2 regions of the Pseudoalteromonas sp. PAB 2.2 genome follow, and region 2 is predicted to be linked to the other one. Evidence: predicted binding sites of a transcription regulator. Region 2 holds the regulator's gene; the other holds the start of a gene.
The links. Region 2 encodes NrdR, which represses ribonucleotide reductase genes. Its sites were predicted from a motif close to AAACACNANATNTNGTGTTT; they were not measured.

Region 1: the regulator NrdR is predicted to act here: its motif matches at 1,480-1,499, upstream of nrdA (class 1a ribonucleoside-diphosphate reductase subunit alpha).

Annotation. Positions count from the first base shown of each region.
Region 1 covers NZ_LYPI01000008.1:355,593-359,020, forward strand. Annotated here, with positions in the region: gene ubiG (bifunctional 2-polyprenyl-6-hydroxyphenol methylase/3-demethylubiquinol 3-O-methyltransferase UbiG) at 1-539, shown strand, start outside; gene BWD47_RS05685 (HAD family hydrolase) at 539-1,210, shown strand; gene nrdA (class 1a ribonucleoside-diphosphate reductase subunit alpha) at 1,600-3,428, shown strand, end outside.
Region 2 covers NZ_LYPI01000012.1:195,080-198,507, forward strand. Annotated here, with positions in the region: gene glyA (serine hydroxymethyltransferase) at 36-1,292, shown strand; gene nrdR (transcriptional regulator NrdR) at 1,401-1,850, shown strand; gene ribD (bifunctional diaminohydroxyphosphoribosylaminopyrimidine deaminase/5-amino-6-(5-phosphoribosylamino)uracil reductase RibD) at 1,853-2,992, shown strand; gene BWD47_RS12220 (riboflavin synthase) at 2,997-3,428, shown strand, end outside.

The sequences.
Region 1 (3,428 bases), on a different contig from region 2:
TTGGCTGTGGTGGCGGCATTTTAAGTGAAAGCATGGCACGCATGGGAGCTAAAGTAACAGGCATCGATATGGGTCAAGAGCCATTAACCGTTGCTAAGTTACACAGTTTAGAAACCGGTGTCCCTGTTGATTACATGAAAGTACCGGCTGAAGAGTTTGCTAAAGAGCACCCTGCTCGCTTTGATGTAATCACCTGTATGGAAATGTTAGAGCACGTGCCAGACCCTGCTTCTATCATTCGTGCGGTCGCTGAACTTGCAAAACCTGGCGCAGATGTATTCTTTTCGACATTAAATAAAACACCTAAAGCGTATTTATACGCCATTGTGGGTGCTGAAAAGTTATTAAAAATGGTGCCCGAAGGCACGCACGACCACAAAAAGTTTATAAAACCCGCCCAATTAATTGCATGGGCAGAAGACGCAGGCTTAAAAGTAAGAGCAAGCACAGGCCTCAGCTATAATCCATTTTCTAAGCAATACAGTTTAAATGACGATGTGAGTGTTAATTACATTCTTCATTTTGAGAAACTTGCCTAATGGCTGGTTGTAATCCTGATATCGCTTTTGATGCCTTTATTTTTGATTTAGATGGCACATTACTCGATACTGCGGATGACCTTGGCGGCGCATTAAATCGCGTATTAGCAGATGCGAATATCGCGCCTGTTGATAAAAGCATTTATCGCCCAGCAGCGTCAAATGGGGCCAATGCATTATTAGAGGTCGGCTTTGGTGATAAATGGCCCGACGTTGAACAATTAGCATTAAGGCAGCAACTGCTCGACTATTATGCAGAAGACATTGCGATTCATAGCAAGTGCTTTAATGGCATTGAGCAACTTCTCGCCTCACTTGAGCAAAACAGCATTAAATGGGGGATCATGACCAATAAGCCCGGCTTTTTAACCGAGCCATTGGTGCAAGCTATCCCAAGCCTTGCTAATGCCATGGCTGTCGTGAGTGGTGATACCTTAGCAGTTGCTAAACCATCGCCAGAGCCACTTATTCATACTGCAAACATGCTCGATGTTGATCCAACGCGTTGCTTATACATAGGTGATGCCGAACGCGACATACAAGCAGCAAAAGCTGCCAATATGTACAGTGCAACTGCACTTTGGGGTTATATACCAAGTGTGGATACCGCACTGAGCTGGGGCGCAGATTTTAACTGGCAATCTCCAACTGATGGATTTATCCATATATAGTGTTAGTTTTAAGTTAAAACACCATATATTGTGATTGGGTTGAGTTTTAAGCAAACTTTGTTGATAAAAAAAACAGTCAGAAATTATTTTTAAAAACGATAATTTTTGTAGATCTTGAGTTGATTTTTACAAATTTCATCATCAATGAATGATCAAAGGTTAATGCTCACTAACACAATTCGTTTATCCAATAGTTATCCACAAAATGGGGCATTTCTATCCCTTGCAAATGATCGCAGACCACACTATCTTGTGATCTGCGTTTTAAAGAACACCAGATATTGTGGCTAAATGTTATTCAATTGACTCATGCTGGTGCTAATAATAATTATAATTAAGAATACCTTTGTCACTAAAAATATAATTTCCCAAGGAATACAGGCAAAACTATGAACCAACAGCTATCTGTAAGCAAACGTGACGGCCGTAAAGAGTCACTTGATCTAGATAAGATCCATCGCGTCATCGCTTGGGCCGCCGAAGGTCTAAATAATGTGTCTGTGTCACAAGTTGAATTGAAATCACATATTCAATTTTACGATGGCATTCGTACTGACGACATTCACGAAACTATCATTAAAGCAGCAGCCGATCAGATCTCTAAAGATACCCCTGATTATCAATACCTTGCTGCTCGTTTAGCTGTATTCCATTTACGTAAGAAAGCGTATGGTCAATTTGAGCCGCCGCGTTTATACGACCACATTACAAAACTGGTTGAAGACAAACGTTATGATCAACACTTACTCGTTGATTACACTGAGCAAGAAATTGACGAGTTAGATGCGTATATTGATCATAACCGTGATCTAAACTTCAGCTATGCCGCTGTAAAGCAGCTTGAAGGGAAATACCTAGTACAGAACCGTGTAACGGGTGAAATTTACGAAAGCGCGCAGTTTTTATATATCTTAGTGGCAGCGAGCTTATTCTCTGACTACCCTCGAGAAACACGCCTTGATTACATCAAGCGCTTTTATGACGCGGTTTCGACATTCAAAATTTCATTGCCGACTCCTATTATGGCTGGTGTGCGTACACCTACGCGTCAATTTAGTTCATGTGTACTGATTGAGTGTGGTGATAGCCTTGATTCAATTAATGCGACATCATCTGCGATTGTAAAATACGTATCACAACGTGCAGGTATTGGTATTAATGCGGGCCGTATTCGTGCTTTAGGTAGCCCAATCCGTAACGGTGAAGCATACCATACTGGGTGTATTCCATTTTATAAACACTTCCAAACGGCGGTTAAGAGCTGTTCTCAAGGCGGTGTCCGTGGTGGTGCAGCAACCCTATTCTACCCGCTGTGGCATTTAGAAGTTGAAAACTTATTAGTCCTTAAAAATAACCGTGGTGTTGATGACAACCGTGTTCGTCATCTAGATTACGGTGTACAGTTCAACAAATTAATGTACAGCCGTTTAATTAAAGACGACTACATTACTTTATTCAGCCCATCAGACGTACCGGGTCTTTACGATGCATTCTTCGAAGACCAAGCTAAATTTGATGAGCTATACGTAAAATACGAGCAAGATGAGTCGATTCGTAAAAAACGTATTAAAGCGATTGAGCTGTTCTCAATGTTCGCACAAGAGCGTGCTAGTACAGGTCGTATTTACTTACAAAACGTTGACCACTGTAATACTCATAGCCCGTTTATCTCAACGGTAGCACCGATCCGTCAGTCTAACTTATGTTTAGAAATTGCATTACCGACTAAGCCACTTAGTAACGTAATGGACGAAGAAGGCGAAATCGCACTGTGTACACTTTCTGCATTCAACTTAGGTGCAATTGAGTCACTTGATGAGTTAGAAGAGCTTGCTGAACTTGCAGTACGTGCGCTTGATAACTTACTTGATTTCCAAGACTACCCTGTCCCTGCAGCGAAAAACGCAACCATGGGTCGTCGCACGTTAGGTATTGGTGTCATCAACTACGCATACTACCTTGCTAAAAACGGTAAACGTTATTCTGACGGTAGTGCAAATGCATTAACGCACCAAACATTTGAAGCAATTCAATATTATTTAATGAAAGCATCAAATGAGCTTGCTAAAGAACGTGGTGCTTGCCCTAAATTTAATGAAACAACGTACTCGCAAGGTATTATGCCAACAGATACGTACAAGCGCGACCTTGACCAAATCTGTGATGAACCTCTTCACTTAGATTGGGATACACTGCGCGCAAACATTAAAGAACATGG
Region 2 (3,428 bases):
AAAAAAACACCATACACGTTGCCTTAGGAGACCCCATGTTAGAACGTAGCATGAATATTTCGGATTTCGATCCAGAGTTATTTGCAGCCATCACTAAAGAGACGGCTCGTCAAGAAGAGCACATCGAACTGATCGCGTCTGAAAACTACTGTAGCCCACGCGTGCTAGAAGCACAGGGTTCTCAGCTTACAAACAAATATGCTGAAGGTTATCCAGGCAAACGTTACTATGGCGGTTGTGAGCACGTTGACGTTGTTGAACAATTAGCAATTGACCGTGCAAACGAGTTATTCGGCACAGACTACGCAAACGTACAACCGCACGCTGGTTCACAAGCTAATGCGGCTGTTTTCCAAGCGCTTCTTCAGCCACATGACACCGTACTAGGTATGAGCTTAGCTCATGGTGGCCACTTAACGCATGGTTCACACGTTAACTTTTCTGGTAAAACGTACAACGCAATTCAATATGGCCTAAATGAAGAAACGGGCGAAATTGATTACGCTCAAGTTGAAGCGCTAGCACTAGAGCACAAACCAAAAATGATCATTGCGGGTTTCTCTGCATACTCAGGTATCGTTGATTGGGCTAAGTTCCGTGAAATCGCTGATAAAGTGGATGCGTACTTATTCGTAGATATGGCACACGTTGCAGGTCTTATTGCGGCTGGCGTATACCCAAGCCCAATTCCTCACGCGCATGTTGTTACAACAACAACTCATAAAACACTAGCGGGTCCTCGTGGCGGTCTAATTGTTTCTGCGTGTGGTGATGAAGAGATCTATAAAAAGCTTAACAGCGCCGTATTCCCGGGTGGCCAAGGTGGTCCTTTATGTCACATCATCGCTGCTAAAGCGGTTGCGTTTAAAGAAGCATTACAGCCTGAATTCAAAACATACCAAGCGCAAGTGGTTAAAAACGCACAAGCAATGGTTGAAGTGTTACAAGAGCGTGGCTATAAAGTTGTTTCTGGTAAAACAGACAACCACTTATTCCTTCTAGACCTAATTGATAAAGATATCACAGGTAAAGATGCTGACGCTGCCCTTGGTAATGCAAACATCACAGTAAACAAAAACTCAGTACCAAATGACCCACGTTCACCGTTTGTAACGTCGGGTCTTCGTATTGGTTCTCCGGCAATTACGCGCCGTGGTTTCAAAGAAGCTGAGTCTAAAGAGCTTGCTGGCTGGATCTGTGACGTACTAGACAACATCAACGATGCATCAGTACAAGCAGAAGTAAAAGAGAAAGTTAAAGCAATCTGTAAAAAACTACCTGTTTACGCTTAATTGCTGGTTAAACCGTAATTAAGATAACAATAGTGTTGTTTTTTGCTATTATAAAGGCCGCTTATTAAGCGGTCTTTTTTTGTTTTTTATAAACGGAAGTTTAACCTTATGCATTGCCCTTTTTGCACAGCAAAAGATACTAAAGTAATCGATTCACGACTTGTTGGCGGTGGTCACCAAGTTAGACGCCGTCGCGAATGCAACGAATGTCACGAGCGTTTTACCACCTTTGAAGGTGCTGAACTTGTTATGCCAAGGGTGATAAAGCAAGACGGTAGTCGAGAACCTTTTAACGAAGACAAATTATTAAATGGCCTGCACCGCGCATTAGAAAAACGCCCAGTGAGTACAGAGCAAATCGAAGAAGTCGTTAACGTGATTAAATCACAGCTACGTGCCACCGGAGAGCGTGAAATCTCAAGCCATTTAATCGGCGAGTGTATTATGGAATCGCTCAAAAAGCTTGATAAAGTAGCTTATGTTAGGTTTGCCTCAGTATATCGCTCATTTGAAGATATTCGTGAGTTTGGCGAAGAAATTGCCCGTTTAGGTGATTAAGCATGTCGTTCACTGAACTTGATAGCATTTATATGGCACGCGCTATTGAGCTTGCCAAACAGGGCCGTTTTACCACGACGCCAAACCCTAATGTGGGTTGTGTACTTGTTAAAGACGGCCATATAGTTGGTGAGGGTTTTCATCAACTTGCCGGGCAGGGTCATGCCGAGGTGAATGCACTGGCCGTTGCTGGCGATAATGCCAAAGGGGCAACAGCCTATGTGACGCTTGAACCTTGCAGTCATTATGGTCGTACTCCGCCCTGTGCTGAAGGTCTAAAAGCGGCCGGTGTGAGTAAAGTGATTGCTGCAATGGTAGACCCAAATCCAGCAGTCAGTGGCCGTGGCTTACAAATATTGGCTGATGCAGGTATTGACGTTGCCTCTGGGTTACTTGAGCAACAGGCGCGCGATTTAAACAAAGGCTTTTTGAAGCGAATGGAAACAGGGTTGCCTTTCGTTACCTGTAAAATGGCCTGTAGTTTAGATGGAAAAACGGCACTTAATAACGGCCAGAGTAAATGGATCACGGGTCCGCAAGCACGCCAAGACGTTCAAGCATTTCGCGCACAAAGCTGCGCAATTTTGAGTGGTGCAGATACCGTTATCAGTGATAACGCCAAATTAAATGTGCGTACTGAAGAGCTGCCATTTGCAATGCCAACATCATTGCCGATACGTCAGCCAACACGTGTGATTATCGATTCGCAAAACAGACTCACCCCAGATCTCGCTTTATTTAGTATTGAGAGTCCGGTGATTATTTTCACAACACAGCTTGATAATCAGCAGCAATGGCCACATTTTGTAAAACACGAAGTGGTGGCAGCTAACAAGAATAAAGTTGATTTATCGGCCGTTTTAGCACGGTTAGCCGAATTACAATTTAATCATATTTGGCTTGAAGCAGGAGCAACCCTAGCGGGCGCTTTTGCACAGCAAGACCTAATAGACGAATACATTGTTTATATTGCCCCTAAGTTAATAGGTGATATGGGCAAAAGCTTACTAAACTTTGCAGAAGTAACAGCCATGGGTGATGTCACTCAATTAACGTTTACCGATACACAGATAATTGGCGACGATATCCGCTTAACAGCGTACAAAGCAAAGCAAGCCACACACACTGAAGATAAAGAGTAGCATTATGTTTACTGGAATAATTGAAGCAACAGGTAAAATTGTTGAATTAACACAAAAACAAGGTGATCTCGCTATTCGTATTCAAAGTAATGATTTGGATATGAAAGACGTAAAACTAGGCGACAGTATTGCAACAAATGGTGTGTGCTTAACAGTAGTTACTAAACATAGCGATGGCTTCAGTGCTGATTTATCAAATGAAACCATTAGCCTGACAGGGTTTGCGCACTATAAAAAAGGCCAAACCGTGAATCTAGAAAAGGCCATGCAGCCAATTTCTCGCCTTGGTGGGCATTTAGTGTCAGGCCATGTTGATGGCATCGCGACAGTTGAAAGCATTACCGCCAATGCCAGAGCAACAGAGTACTGGCTAAGTACCGACCATAATTTAATGAAATACATTCCGTATAAAGGGTCGGTATGTATTGATGGAATT